Regions from separate parts of the Enterococcus sp. AAFC-DPL-5182 genome, predicted to be linked through region 1. Evidence: predicted binding sites of a transcription regulator. Region 1 holds the regulator's gene; the other holds the start of a gene.

Region 1 (8,202 bases):
TTTTTTTAGGAATAGAGTTATCACAAGTTTTTTCACCGATTTGGAATAGTGAAACGTATTCAAATAGTTTCTTAATGGTAGTTGTTCTGATTTTAAGCGTTACACTATTTGTTGCACGTTTTTTCTCGATCGTATTGATCTATAGTGTAAAGAATGGTTTGAAAAATGTTTGGCAGTCAATGAACGAAATGTTGATTCTAACATTTGGCGGAGTCAAAGGAACAGTTAGTTTAGCGACGATTTTCATCTTGCCTTTAACTATCAATGGGCAAGATTTTCCTGAACGATCCTTGCTTTTATTTATTACAGCGTGTGTAATCTTAGTTACATTAGTTGGCGGCATTCTTGTTTTGCCATTTTTAACTGAGTCTGATGAGGTAGAAAGTACCAATATTCAAGGTATTACTTTGTTGCAAGAAGTTATGGAGAGACTTAAAAAGATAAATCATGAAGATCCTCATGTCGAAATGAATGTTGTCATTGAGAATTACCAAGACCGTGTGAAAGAATTATATACAGAGCAATTGCCTTCGGATCAGAGACAAGAGGTACAGGAATTAAGGGCACTGATTGTTTCGATTGAGCGTGACGGTTTAGAAGAAAGCTTCCGCCAAAAAGAAATTGGGATCGAAGGTTATCGACTTTATGAACGCCTGATTTCAAGGATGGAACGTTCTATTGCAAGGCAGCTTTTGTCTATTATTGGTTTTTGGTTGCTCTTTGTTCGTCAAATCATTGCATTTTTTGTTCATCCTAATTTATTGTTTGCCAAAAAAGATGAAGAGAATCGACGAGAATATCAAAAAGAAGAATTAGAAAATGTTCGACAAGTCTTTTTACAAAATACAGAAGTTATTTTAAAAAGTTTAGATAATTTAAAAGGTGTTTATGATGATGAAATCATACAATTCTTTATTGAGGGGCGTTTACAATTTGCTCATAGATTAGAAGATGGAACTTTTATTGATTCATTTATCGTACGTTCTCAGTCCAACTATGTTAAGGAACTTTTGATTGGATATCAAGAAGAACGAAGAATGATCGATGAATATGAGCTTTCTGAAAAAATATCTTCTTTTGAAGCAAATGAATACCGTAAAAATGTTAATTTATTAGAATCATATTCAATCAATGATGTTTCCAGTACCATTCCATTGAGAAAATTGACAAGAGAATTAAAAAAAGAAGCAGACCAAGAAAACTAGCTTCTTTTTTTTACTTTTATTTGTTACAATAGGCAGGATGAAAAGGGCGTGAGCATATGAATGAGTTAAAAGTAAATGAATTGACCAAAACATATGGAGAGAAGACATTATTTGATCATATTTCTTTCCATATTCATGATAAAGACCGGATTGGTTTAATCGGTACAAATGGAACGGGGAAAACGAGCTTATTAAATATTTTGGCAGGTAAGGATAGCGGTGATGGGGATATTGAATCCATTCAACAAGCGAATGATTATCAAATAGGCTACCTTTCTCAAGATCAGGAGTTTGACCCTGATTTAACCGTGGTAGAAGCTGTTTTTCAGGGAGATACACCTATTATTCAAGCGGTAAAAAACTACGAATTGGCGTTACTTGCTTTGGCTGAAGATGGTCTTAGCGAAGTTGCACAAAAACAATATGCACAAGCAGAAGAACGTATGAATAAAGAAGATGCTTGGACTGCTGATACTGATGCCAAAATTATTTTACAAAAATTAGGCATAGAAACGTTACATAAAAAAATTGGTGAGTTATCCGGTGGGCAAAAGAAACGTGTTAGTTTAGCTCAAGTATTGATAGAATCACCAGATCTACTATTACTTGATGAACCGACCAACCACTTAGATTACGAAGCAATCAGTTGGCTTGAAAGCTTTTTAAATGGTTATCGCGGGGCAATTTTAATGGTAACTCATGACCGTTATTTCTTAGATCGAGTAACAAACCGAATTTTTGAATTGTCTTTTGGGAAGTTATATGAATATAAAGGGAATTATGAAGCTTATATTATTGCTAAAGCAGAACGTGAGCGTGTTGGTGTTGAACAAGAAGAAAAAAGAAAACAACTTTACAAACAAGAACTAGAGTGGATGCGTGCTGGCGTAAAAGCACGTGGGACTAAACAACAAGCGAGACAAGACCGCTTCCATGATCTTAAAGAAAACCTCCATCAAGTCAATCAAAAAGGGCAATTGGAAATAGATGTTGCGACACAAAGATTGGGTAAAAAAGTTTTAGAAATCAAAGATGGAAGTTACGGAATCGAGCAAAAAACACTTTTAAAAGAATTTGACTTACTTGTTCAAGCAAAAGATCGCATTGGTATTACTGGGAAGAATGGTGCTGGAAAATCGACACTATTAAATATTTTAGCTGGGCGTTTACCTTTGGATAGTGGGATGTATTCGATTGGAGAAACAGTTAATCTTGCATACTATACACAGCAAAATGAAGCAATGGATCCGACTCAACGCATGATTTCATATTTACAAGATGCAGCAGAACAAGTGCAAAGAACAGATGGAACAAGTATCGGGGTTGCCGAGCTACTGGAACGATTTCTGTTTCCACGGTTTATGCATGGTACGATCATCGGCAAACTTTCTGGTGGTGAAAAACGCCGCTTATACTTGTTAAAACTATTGATTGGTCAACCAAATGTGTTATTATTGGACGAACCGACAAATGATTTAGATATTGATACTTTAACAATATTAGAAGATTATATTCAAACATTTAAAGGGGCTGTGATCGCTGTTTCTCATGACCGTTATTTTCTTGATAAAACAATGGATAAGTTATTAGTTTTTCAAGGAGAAGGTCAAATCACAACCTATTTTGGTTCAATGAGTGAGTATCTTACTACAAATAAAGAGAAATCGAAAAAGTTAGTTAAAACTGAAACAACACCACTTAAAGAAACTGAAAAAAAAGCAAAGACCAAATTAACCTACATGGAACAAAAAGAGTGGGCATCAATTGAAGATGACATAGCAAAACTTGAAGAACGTTCAGATCAACTTACACAAGAGATGAATCATCAAGGAGATGACTTCACAAAATTACAAGAGCTTCAGTCAAGCTTGTCCATAGTGGAACAAGAACTTGAAGAAAAAATGGAACGTTGGGAATATTTGAGTGAATTTGCAGAAAATTAGGAGGCAGTAACTATGGAAGAAGCATATTTAGCATTAGGCCGTAAGATTTTAGAGGAAGGTCATTTGAAAGAAGATCGCACTGGAACAGGTACAAAAAGTATTTTTGGACATCAAATGCGTTTTGATCTGACAAAAGGATTTCCTTTGTTAACGACTAAGCGAGTGCCGTTTGGTTTAATTAAAAGCGAGCTTTTATGGTTTTTAAATGGTGATACGAACATCCGCTATCTCCTGCAACATAACAATCACATATGGGATGAATGGGCTTTTGAACGTTATATCAAAAGTGATGAATACCAAGGTCCTGATATGACAGACTTTGGTCGTCGTGTTCTTGTTGATGAAGAATTTAAGAAAAGCTATGAAAAAGAACATAAAGAATTCTGTAATAAAATTTTATCGGATGATATTTTTGCTGAGAAACATGGTGAACTAGGCAATATTTATGGAGCTCAGTGGCGCCATTGGGAAACCAAAGACGGTAGTTTCATCGATCAACTAAAAAATGTTATTGAAATGATAAAAAAAGCGCCTGATTCAAGACGTCTGATCGTGTCTGCTTGGAATCCAGAAGATGTTCCATCAATGGCTTTGCCGCCGTGTCATACAATGTTTCAATTTTATGTGAATGATGGTAAACTAAGTTGCCAGCTGTATCAACGCAGTGGAGACGTTTTTTTAGGTGTTCCTTTCAACATTGCCAGTTATGCTTTATTAACGCATTTAATTGCTCATGAAACAGGTTTAGAAGTAGGCGATTTCGTGCATACATTAGGAGATGCACATTTATATACCAACCATGTTGATCAAATGAATGAACAACTTACTCGAGAGATTCGATCTTTTCCTACGATAAAATTGAATCAAGAAAAAAAATCTGTTTTTGATTTTGATATGGAAGATATTGTTATAGAAGGATATGATCCGCATCCAGCAATCAAGGCACCGATTGCCGTTTAATTTGAAAGGAGTTTCCTGATGCTAGCAGCCATATGGGCACAAGATGAAAAAGGGACGATCGGTAAAGAAAATCGATTACCTTGGCATTTGCCAAATGATCTGAAATTTTTTAAGCAAATGACTGAAGACAACACGATTGTTATGGGAAGAAAAACTTTTGAGGGAATGGGAAGCCGCCCACTGCCGAATCGTCAGACGATCGTCCTGACAAGAGACAAAGGATACCGTGCAAAAGGGGTCATTGTATTTCATACGATTGATGAAGTTCTAGATTACGCTAAAACTTTTGCTGGGATTACATTTATTGCAGGTGGTTCAGCAGTGTATGAGGACTTTTTACCTTATTGTGATGTGCTGTATCGTACAGTGATTCATCATATATTTGATGGTGATACGAAATTTCCAACTGTTGCTTGGGATGATTGGACATTAATCAATTTAAGTGAAGGATCTAAGGACGAAAAAAATAGTTATGAGTATCAGTTCGAGACATATCAGCGTAAAGTAGCAGCTGATTAAAACGTTAATGAGGCTTATTCGGAGGAATAACAAAAAAAACATACTATTGCTAGTATGTTTTTTTTGTTATTTAAATATGATTGCGGTATAAACCAACAACTTTACCTAAAATACTCACATTACTTAAAATAATTGGATCTAGCGCATCATTTTCAGGTTGTAAACGAATATGATCTATCTCTTTAAAAAATCGTTTGCAAGTAGCTTCATCTTCATCAGTCATGGCAATGACGATGTCACCATTTGATGCAGAGCTTTGTTTACGGACAATTACTTGATCACCATCCAAAATCCCTGCGTTGATCATACTTTCACCTCTGATAGTCAGCATAAACAGAGCATTTTCTTCTGCTTTTAAATCAGGAGGAAGAGGGAAGAAATCAGAAGCTTCTTCTACAGCTAAGATAGGTTCCCCAGCGGTAACAACTCCGAGCATCGGGATAACTGTTGGTTTAACACCAATTTTATCCAGGCCGTCCGCTGTTAATTCAATTGCTCTTGGTTTAGTGGGATCACGTAAAATCAACCCTTTTTTTTCTAAACGGGCTAAGTGTCCATGAACAGTAGATGTTGAAGAAAGATCAACCGCCTTACCAATTTCTCTAACGGTCGGGGGATAGCCTTTCAGTTCGACTTGTTCGTATATATATTTTAAAACCTCGACTTGCCTTGTGTCTGTACGTTTCACCAAAACCCGCACCTTCTTTCAATTTATAATTTTAGTGTACCATAGTTTTATATAGGAATCAAACAGGCGTTCGTATTTTTTTGAAATAAGTACTGTTAGGGCAATTTTTGTATAGAATAGGCGGTTTTGTTTCTTTTTTATCTAAGAATATAGTTGTATTTTTTGTGTGCATCTTATAAGATAGACATGGAATGTAAACTTGTCTAGCTATATGGGATAGCAATAAGCTCGATTTTTTATAAAAATAGAATATGACTGCGAAAAAGTATTACAGAACTATTTTTATCTGAGCGCTGAGCGAGCCTATCTAGTTTTTAAAATAAGGAGGTATGACTATGTTATCGTCTGAAAAAATGAACCGAATCAATGAACTTGCTAAAAAGGCAAAAGAAGGTGAATTGACTGAGAAAGAAAAAGCAGAACAAAAAGTACTTCGTCAAGAATATTTAGCTGCTTTTCGCGGTGGTATGCGTCATCATATCGAGGGAATGAAAGTGGTTGATCCTAAAGGAAATGATGTAACGCCAGAAAAATTGAAAGAGATCCAGAAAGCTAAAGGATTGCACAATAGGAAATAATTTTAGTTTTTTTTACTAAAAGTAATTGCTTTCATAAACGAAATACGATAAAATATAGTTAATAAAGGTAAAAAAAACCTAAATAGGAGATGATTTTTTTGTTCGACAACACTGATCAGTTAGGCGTCAATACAATTCGCACACTAAGTATCGAAGCAGTACAAAAAGCAAATTCAGGACATCCTGGATTACCAATGGGTGCTGCACCTATGGCCTATGCGCTTTGGACAAAGCATTTAAAAGTAAATCCAAAAACATCAAGAAATTGGGTAGATAGAGACCGCTTCATTCTATCTGCTGGTCATGGTTCTGCAATGTTGTATAGTCTGCTTCATTTAGCAGGATACGGTGTATCGATGGATGATCTGAAAAGTTTCCGTCAATGGGATAGCAAAACACCCGGACATCCTGAAGTTCATCATACAGATGGTGTTGAAGCAACGACTGGTCCTTTAGGACAAGGCATTGCAATGGCTGTTGGTATGGCAATGGCTGAAGCGCATACTGCTGCGACTTATAATCGTGATAGCTTTCCAGTAATCGATCACTATACTTATGCACTATGTGGTGACGGTGATCTGATGGAAGGTGTTTCGCAAGAAGCTAGTTCAATGGCCGGACATATGAAGCTAGGTAAGCTGATCGTGTTATATGATTCAAATGATATCTCATTAGATGGACCAACATCAAAAGCATTTACAGAAAATGTTGGGGCTCGCTACGAAGCATATGGTTGGCAACATATCTTAGTGAAAGATGGTAATGATTTAGAAGAAATTTCAAAAGCAATCGAAGCAGCAAAAGCTGAATCCGATAAACCAACATTGATAGAGGTCAAAACAGTTATCGGTTATGGCGCTCCAAAAGAAGGAACATCTTCTGTTCATGGCGCACCAATCGGAGCAGAAGGAATTACTGCTGCTAAAGCCGTTTATGGTTGGGAATATCCTGATTTTACAGTTCCAGAAGAAGTTGCTGCTCGTTTTAAAGAAACAATGGTAGACGAAGGCGGAAAAGCCGAAGACAAGTGGAATGAAATGTTTGCCAATTACACAAGAGAGCATCCTGAATTGGCTAAACAATTCAAACAAGCCTTCTCTGATGAGCTTCCTGAAAATTGGGATAGTGAACTACCAACTTATGAAGTAGGTTCAAGCGCAGCTAGTCGAGTAACGAGCAAAGAAACAATTCAAGCAATTTCTAAGGCTGTACCAGGTTTCTGGGGCGGTTCTGCTGATTTATCTGCTTCAAATAATACAATGGTCGCAGCTGAAAAAGATTTTGAGCCGGGACAATATGAAGGCCGCAATATTTGGTTTGGTGTCCGTGAATTTGCAATGGCGGCAGCAATGAATGGCATTCAATTACATGGAGGAAGCCGTGTTTATGGCGGAACATTCTTTGTTTTTACAGACTACTTACGTCCTGCAGTCCGCTTAGCAGCGATCCAAAATACGCCTGTAACCTATGTGCTAACACATGATTCTGTCGCTGTAGGTGAAGATGGACCAACGCACGAGCCTGTTGAACAATTAGCAAGTATTCGTTGTATGCCAGGTGTCCAAGTGATTCGTCCAGCCGACGGTAACGAAACAGTTGCAGCATGGAAGATTGCTATGACAACAAAAAATGCTCCAACAGTGTTAGTTCTAAGTCGTCAAAACTTACCTGTTATTGAAGGAACAAAAGAACATGCAGGAGAACTTGTCCAAAAAGGCGCTTATGTAATTTCGAAGCAAAAAGGCGAAAAACCAGAAGGTATCTTAATTGCAACTGGTTCAGAAGTTAATTTAGCGATTGAAACCCAAAAAGCTTTAGCAGAACAAGGAAAAGATGTTTCGGTTGTTTCAATGCCTAGTTTTGATTTGTTTGAAAAACAATCGGCGGAATACAAAGAGTCAGTTTTACCTAAAGCTGTGACCAAACGAGTAGCAATTGAAGCTGCTTCACCATTTGGCTGGGAACGGTATGTTGGAACTGAAGGCACAACTGTAACGATTGATCACTTTGGTGCTTCTGCTCCTGGAGATCTAGTCTTGAAAGAATTTGGTTTTACCGTGGATAATGTAGTTTCAAAATATAATAGTCTATAAAAATAAAAAACAGAAATTCACGAGTTGTGACTTTCTGTTTTTTTATTTTTTAAATTAAGAATTTTATATTATCTTTTTATAGATAAAAGGTATTGATAAAATGGTAAGAAAACCTAGAATGACCAATTTGAAATTTTTATTTTCTCCTGTTTTAGGAAGATTTTTTGTTGTTTTACCAATTGGTTTGGTACTTATCGTAGTATGAGAAGAAGCTGT
Region 2 (8,202 bases), 1.6 Mb from region 1:
GCACTGAATATTCTTCTGTAAAGACCATATCTTTTGGTATTTCAACAAATTGACTGACCATCGCAAAGTTCGTGCTATTTTCTGGAACGACTTGGGGACGATCGTCCATTTTGCGTGGTTGGAACTGCGCATCAATATATGGCATATAGGCAGGAATCACATTTACCACATCTTTGTGAATTTCCTCCCAATCACTTTGCCAACCCATTTGACAAATCCACTCATATAAAATTTCTTCTCCTGTACAATCACGCATTGGTTTTTTCACATAATCGCCGACTTTGTCTGTATAAATCCCGTATCCCCAGAAAATCGTTGTATCAGGATCTTGATTTTTAAAATGAGGTTGTGCTGCGACAACGGTACTCATCAACCAACTTGAATCCTTCAACGTCATTAATGCACCTGATCCTGGAATATTGCCAGAAAATTCTTCGATTCGTTTTAATAACTTATCACCGCGGCAAGTAACCGTAAAACTTTCCCAGTTAGTTTGTGCTTCATTACCGAAGAATGGTTCCGGATTCCCTAATCCTGCTTTTTTCTTGGCGATATTGCGCCATAGACGAGCAGAGCGTGATTCTTCTGTAACCTCTGGCGCTGGAGTACTCCAATCCCCTTCTGTCGAACTATCAGTCATGGTTCCATTGGTCATGATCACGACGTCTTCTTCATTCAGTTCAATAGTTTCACCATTCCCCAGCTTCAATGCTGTAACAGTGATTTCTGCACCTGGTTTAAATTCTAAATCAACCACATCTTCATTCAGAGTAAAATCAACACCGTGTTTTTCTAAAAAGGCTTTTAACGGTAAAATTACACTATCATATTGATTCAAAGGTGTACGCGTTACGCCTTCTAATGTATCGATACGAGAAAATTCTAAAATCATTCGATTCATATAACGACGTAATTCAAAGGCACTGCTCCATTTTTGGAAAGCGAAAGTTGTTTGCCACATGTACCAGAAGTTGGTTTCAAAGAAATGTGGACCAAACCACTCTTCGATCGTTACGCCATCTAAACTTTCTTCTGAAGCAGCTAATAATTTTGTCATCGCTAAACGATCTTCATTGTCAAATCCCATTGTATGTGCGTCAAGGATTTCTTGGTCCTTTGTCACTAAGCGTGCTTGAGCATGTGTTGGATGTAAGTGATCAAAGTTCAAAATTTCTTCTGTTACACTGTGATTTGCCCATTCAAGTGAAGGGATGCTACTAAATAATTCCCAGAAGTTTTCATACGTTTCTTCATTTAACATTCGACCCCCGCGAGCAACGAACCCTTTTTCGTTGGTACCGATTCCGTCATTGCTTCCGCCCAGAATTTTCATGCCTTCGATCACGTGGATATTTTTCCCATTAAAGTTTGCATCACGAATCAAGTAAGCCGCTGCTGCCATTGTAGCGATTCCGCCGCCAATTAGATAAACCTGTTTGTCTCCATAATAACGGCTGTTGATCTCTTCTTCTATCTCAGCAACTTTTTCTACTTTCTTTTCAGCGGATACTTTTTTAGCAAGGAAAGCTGCACCTAATGCACCTGCTGCGGCTAATCCAATATGTCTTTTTTTCATGAAAATCCCCCCGATTCAATTTATGAACCTAGCGTACAATGATTCCATGTAAATGTCTTGTGATAGCCTTTCCATTCCGTCTTCTTTTTAGACAGAATGGACAATTTGTCATAATAGTTCGTTTTCTTGCGCATACAGACGATAAGAGAAAAATTCTGTATCTTTGGCTAAACGGAATAACTGTGTGGCGATTTCTAATGGTGATTCTTTATAACTGCCTAAAATCCAATCGATCAAGACACCACTACAGCCATACGAAAAAAATCGCGCGTAAAATAGTTTGTCTTCTGGAAGTAGTTGATTTTCTTTATCCATTTGATCGAATAAATTAATGAAGAGTTTATTTGTGATTGCCGAAAAGCATTTTCTTAGGATATCTGAATCTGAACTAACAGTATTATAGTAGAAATCACTTTTGGATTGGATCGCTTTTAACATTTTTAAGGCTTGCTCTTCCCAATTGTCGATGCTAACGTCTGATGAGTCTAGATAGATCAATGCATCGTGGGTGTAGATCCAACGTAACAGATCTTGTTTGTCCGTAAAGTGATAATAGAATGTTTGGCGGTTTAAGCCGACTTCTTTGGTGATATCTTGCACGCTGATTTTACTGAATAGCTTTTTGTCGCATAATTCGATCAATGCAGACGAGATGGCTTTTTTGGTTATTTGTGATTCGCTCATGATTTTTTCCTCACTTTTTTTAGATAGGTTTATCATACCAAAAAAATGGAAAGAAATATAAGGTTTTGAGGGATTTTTAGGGATTGTTAATAGTACGGAAAAATGGAACTCATGAAGTGATTTTTGAAGGAACAGATAGAACTAATTCCACTGCTTATAAAGATGGGTTTCCTTTGGTAATCAATTATAAATATATCGTTGAGATATATCATATTTCAAAATTTAGAAAAAAAGCGAGAATGGAACAAACTATTACTAGCTTGCTTCATCCTCGCTTTATATTTTACTATTTTCTTTATTCCTGATAATAAGATTCATAACCAAAGTGTTCATAGGCTAAAGCTGTTGCAATCCGTCCTCTTGGCGTTCGCTTAATAAAACCTTTTTGGATCAAATACGGTTCATACATATCCTCGACCGTCTCAGTTTCTTCACTAATATTCACAGATAAGGTGCTTAAACCAACTGGACCTCCACCGTATAATTCGATCATTGTTTTCAATAATTTTTGATCGACATAATCCAGTCCTTGATGATCGACTTGCAGTAAGGTCAATGCCTGATCTGCAATACTGCGATCAATCGTGCCATTTGACTGAACTTGAGCGAAATCACGGACACGTTTTAATAAACGATTGGCGATACGAGGAGTACCACGAGAGCGGCGAGCAATTTCAAAAGCACCTTCTTCTACGATTTCTGTCTGGAAAATATCCGCAGAACGCAATACGATTTCTTTTAAGTCTTGTGTTTCATAATATTCCATATGAGAAATGATCCCGAAGCGATCTCTTAGTGGCGCCGATAGCATCCCTGCTCTAGTTGTGGCACCGATCAAGGTAAATGGCGGCAACGGAAAATGAACGGGATGAGCCGTTGTCCCTTGTCCCACCATGATATCTACATAAAAATCCTCCATTGCGGAATACAGCATTTCCTCCACTACACGAGGTAAACGATGGATTTCATCAATAAACAAAACATCTCCTGGTTCCAATTCATTTAAAATCGCAACAAGATCACCAGCTCGTTCAATTGCAGGTCCGCTAGTCGTTCGAATATTAACATGCATTTCATTGGCAATCACCATAGCCATGGTTGTCTTACCAAGTCCTGGCGGTCCGTATAAAAGCGTATGATCTAGCGCTTCTTCTCGATTACGAGCTGCTTCTATATAAATTGTAAGCTCTTGTTTGACTTTATCTTGACCGATATACTGTTCGAGAAATTGGGGGCGCAGTGACTTTTCCAGTGATTCTTCCCCTTCGCTTGTTTGAGCGGAAAGCAGTCTTTCATCTTCTGTCATAGCGATTCCTCCTTAGCGTTTCATCATGAATTTCAGTGCATTACGCAAGTATTCATCCGTTGGTTGGCTACCTAATTCTTCTAATTTCGGTGTAATTCGTTTGATTTCTTTTTCACTGTAGCCTAGCGCACTCAAAGCTTCTAACGCTTCTGTTAGTGATTGATTTACTGATTGGGCAGTTGGTGTTTTAGCCATTGCTTCAACAGCCGCTTCTGACGTTTCCAGTTCTCCAAGTTTACCTTTTAGGTCTAGAATCATTTGCTGTGCTGTTTTTTTACCTACGCCCGGGAATTTTGTTAGATACGCAGCATCTTCACTCTCAATTGCATTGATCAAACCACCGTGATCATCTGATGCCATGATCGCAAGCCCACTTTTTGGTCCGATTCCTGACACACTGATTAGTTTTAAAAAGAGTTGTTTTTCATCTAAATCACCAAACCCATATAATAGATGGGCATCCTCACGAATGACTTGGTGGATATAAATTTTAATTTGCTGATCGGTTTTGCCAGAATAACGATAGGGATTGCCTACAGAAACCTGATAACCGATGCCATTTGTTTCTACTACAATATAATAAGGGCTGATAAATGTAACCTTACCAATGATATACTCGTACATAATTTCACCTTTCTCGATTCCATTAAAGTTAGCGGATAGATTCTTTTGCGCCAACGTTCTTATGCTTGATACGCACATACGTTTCTATTTTAGCACAGATTTGGGAAAATCAGTAGCTTGATAAAAAGAAAGCCAATACGAATTATGAATCCATTCGTACTGGCTTATTTTCTTATTCAGAAATATACGTCCATTTATAGTCATATCGTGCGCCCGCTCCATGAGCCACTACACCTTTGACTTTTTTACTACGCATGTGTGCTTCTGCTTTTTGATACACAGGTGCAACACCCATATCATCCATCAGTAGTTTTTCAGCATCTACCATATCTGTCCAGCGTTTTTCTGGATCAGAAGCATTTTTGCTACCTGACGCTTTGACCAATGCATCATATTTTTCGTTTGAGTAGCGCCCTCTATTATATGATCCACCCGTTAGGAATAAATCAGTGAAACTACTTGGGTCTGCATAGTCAGCTCCCCAGCCACCCATGAGTACTTCAAAGTCACCATTTTTACCACGGTCTAGACGAACAGTAAACGGTACGTTTGTAACTGTTACATCCACGCCATCTAATGTTTCTTTGACTGCTCCTTGGATATATTCTAAGATTTTTTTCGTAGAATCTGTATCATCTCCTACAATGTCGAATTTGAATGTACTGATCCCTAATTCTTTTTTTGCTGCTTCCCAATATTTTTTGGCTTTTTCTTTGTCATATTTCAATAAGTCTTTATTCTCATCTGCAAAGTCCTTGTTGTCTTTTGGTGAATAAGACATGCCTTCTGGAACAAGTCCTGTGGAAGCTACTGATCCGTCTCCTAAGATACGTTCAACAACCGCGTCACGATCAATAGAATAAGAAATAGCTTTTCTTAAATTTGCATTGTGATAGGGTGATTTCTCATCTCGTTGGTTGAACTCAAGATAAGAAGTACGCGCATCTTTTTCGATCACAAGTTCTGGATCATCTGCCATTTGTTTCGCTAACTCTCCGCTCAAGATCACGTCATCAGCTTGTCCGTCTTGGAAAAGGTTCAATGATGTTGGTGCTTCTTTAACTACTTTTACCTCTATCTTATCTAATTGAACAGTATCTTTGTCCCAGTATTGATCGTTCTTTGTGTAAGACCATTCAGTATCTGTTCCTGCACCATCGAAATCAGTCAATGTGAATGGACCATTGTAGACAGAAGACTCACTGTTTGAAGCGTAGTCTTTGCCTTTTTCATCGACTATTTTTTTATTTTGCGGGAAAAATGATGGAAACGCTAATAAGTAATCAAAGTATGGTGTTTCTTGCTCTAATGTTACTTCTAGTTCATAATCACCGATTGCTTTGATTCCTAATTCATCAAGACCTTTTTTCCCAGCAGAAACGTCCGCTCCATTTTTTACTAATTCAAACATATAAGCATATTCAGCAGCTGTTTTAGGATCGGCTGTTCGTTGCCATCCATAGACATAATCCGCAGCAACTACAGGATCACCATTAGACCACTTGGCGTCTTCTCTTAATTTGAAAGTATACGTCAAACCATCTTCACTTTTCTTCGCCATTTCTGCGGCTCCTGCTGCATGTGGCTTACTTTTTTCGTCTAAACGGTATAATCCTTCATAAATATTATTAAATGCTGAAAAACTGATGGTATTTGTTCCTAATGATAGATCCGCCGTAGGTATTTCTTGTTGTACGACTAGTTTAAAAAGCTGTTCCCCACTTGCTTTTTTACCTTCATTACTACTATCTGTAGAACCAGTCTTACCGCCGCCACCACAGGCTGCTAAAACTAATGTCGAGAGCATCATAACACTTATTAATTTCGTCTTCTTCGTCTTTTTCATTCTATTCTCCTCAATAATCAATAATTTTCTTTTCAAATTTTAATTTTCTGAATATTCTTATATTACTAAAAATACAGACAAATAGCAACTATTTTATGTAATAAAAACGTAACCAGTTTTTCCCCTTTAAAATAGTAAAAAAAAGCTTATCTGAGTAGATGTTGCTACTCAGATAAGCAAAAATTTCTATTCAAACAAAGACTTATATTCTCCATAACCTTCTTTTTCTAATTCTTGTACTGGAACAAACCGCAACGCTGCTGCATTGATGCAATAACGTAAGCCGCCCTGCTCTTGTGGTCCATCTGTAAAAACATGACCTAAGTGGGAATCCGCTTCTTTACTACGAACCTCCACACGACGCATACCTAAAGAAAAATCTGAATTTTCTTTAACACCTTGTTTTTCAATGGGTTTAGTAAATGCTGGCCAGCCACAGCCTGCATCATATTTATCTTTCGAGCTAAAAAGTGGTTCGCCACTCACCACATCAACATAAATTCCCTCTTGGTAAAAATCGTCATATTTACCAGTAAAAGGTCGTTCAGTCGCATTTTCCTGTGTTACGGCATATTCAATATCGGATAGCTTTTCCTTCAACTCTTCTTTTGATGGTTTTTCCATGACAAATCACACCCTTACATTTTAGTTACTCTTATCATAGCATCATTGATAAAAAAACACTCAGCTTCTGTTTAGAAAGTGAGTGTTTACGTCTATTATTAGTTCCACGGAATATCTAAATCGACATTTTTAGCAAGATCGATACTTTCTTGTCGTTTGGCTTGTCTGAATTGTTTTCGCGCTTCATAGCCCTGACAAATAAATCGTTCTTCTTTTGTCTCAGGCTCGATCGTTTCTGGTAAAGTAGCTCCTTTAGGCACTACAAACGTCATAAAACAGGTACCAGCCAAATAACGCTCTCCTGAAAATAAATCTTCACCGATGACTTTTGCAAAAATCTCCATTGAACGTGTACCAACGCCTGATACATAAGCGTCGATACAAACAGAATGGTCTGCTTTTAAAGGTGCCAAAAAATCTAAATGATCGACAGAAGCTGTGACAATTGCCGCTCTAGATACTCGGACAGCCGAAAGTCCAGCTGTTTCATCTAGCCAAGCCATTAATTGACCGCCAAATAAAGTTTTATGAAAATTCAAGTGAGGATATGTGATCATATGTGTTTGGATTGCTCTAGTTTGAGAACATTTCATGGATGTATTTCCTTCTTTCATCGTACGATTACTCGTCAAAAGCTGGCAACATTCTATAGAGTGTCGCAATTGGCAGCCCCATGATCGAATAGTAATCGCCTTGAATACTTTTTACTAGTAAAGCCCCTTGTTCCTGAATTCCATAGGCTCCAGCTTTATCTTGGTATTCTTTTGTATCTAAATAACGATTGATTTCGTCATCTGTCAAATCATAAAATTCGACTGTTGCTGGAACCGTCGCTGAAGATTCTTGATCGTCTTTCATCAAGACCACACTGGTATATACTTTATGCGTTCTACCACTTAATTGTCTTAACATACGAAAAGCATCGTCTCTGGAAGTTGGTTTACCCAATATTTCATTATCGATCGTCACGATGGTATCGGAACCGATCACTAAATCATTGGGGTATTGCTTGGCGATATGCATCGCTTTTTGTGCTGCCATCGTTAACACATAATCCATTGGAGTGAAATAGTCTTTGACTTCTTCGTTGATGTCTGCTGGCACCACTTCAAAATCAGAAATAATTCGACTCAGCAACTCACATCTGCGAGGAGATTGTGAGGCAAGAATAACTGCCATTAGGATAAAACCTTCTTCCCATAATTTTTAATGTGGATCTTGTATACGCTTAAACATTTTTTCCATATCTGAATTGGTAAAATGAATCAAAACAGGTCGGCCGTGCGGGCAATTAAAAGGATTTTCACAGGTCTCAAGATCCTTCAATAAAACCCGAGCTTGTTGTTCATTTAAATAATGATTGGCTTTGATCGAGCGTTTACAACTCATCATGATCGCTGTTGCTTCACGGAATTTTTTCACACTGACTGAACCTGTAGTCAAAAACATATCGATCATTTCTCGAATGATCGTCTCTTCTTCACCAGCAGGATACCACGTTGGATGCGCCCGAATAATAAAACTATTTTGACCGAAGTCTTC

The links. The regulator LexA, encoded in region 1, represses DNA repair genes until DNA is damaged. The targets are predictions, from matches to a motif close to CNAACANNTGTTNG.
Region 2: ruvA (Holliday junction branch migration protein RuvA) is a predicted target of LexA. The motif match lies at 4,262-4,275, and genes of this name have one in related genera.

The regions. Positions count from the first base shown of each region.
Region 1 is NZ_CM177101.1:1,974,247-1,982,448, reverse strand. It holds gene AC4BB7_RS09105 (cation:proton antiporter) at 1-1,205, shown strand, start outside; gene AC4BB7_RS09100 (ABC-F family ATP-binding cassette domain-containing protein) at 1,262-3,148, shown strand; gene AC4BB7_RS09095 (thymidylate synthase) at 3,161-4,108, shown strand; gene AC4BB7_RS09090 (dihydrofolate reductase) at 4,127-4,627, shown strand; gene lexA (transcriptional repressor LexA) at 4,698-5,318, opposite strand; gene AC4BB7_RS09080 (DUF896 family protein) at 5,651-5,893, shown strand; gene tkt (transketolase) at 5,992-7,986, shown strand; gene AC4BB7_RS09070 (LPXTG cell wall anchor domain-containing protein) at 8,050-8,202, opposite strand, start outside.
Region 2 is NZ_CM177101.1:3,567,816-3,576,017, forward strand. It holds gene AC4BB7_RS16780 (oleate hydratase) at 1-1,576, opposite strand, end outside; gene AC4BB7_RS16785 (TetR/AcrR family transcriptional regulator) at 1,685-2,260, opposite strand; gene ruvB (Holliday junction branch migration DNA helicase RuvB) at 2,556-3,566, opposite strand; gene ruvA (Holliday junction branch migration protein RuvA) at 3,579-4,190, opposite strand; gene AC4BB7_RS16800 (peptide ABC transporter substrate-binding protein) at 4,363-6,036, opposite strand; gene msrB (peptide-methionine (R)-S-oxide reductase MsrB) at 6,223-6,660, opposite strand; gene AC4BB7_RS16810 (acyl-CoA thioesterase) at 6,759-7,253, opposite strand; gene AC4BB7_RS16815 (Maf family protein) at 7,282-7,839, opposite strand; gene mutL (DNA mismatch repair endonuclease MutL) at 7,867-8,202, opposite strand, start outside.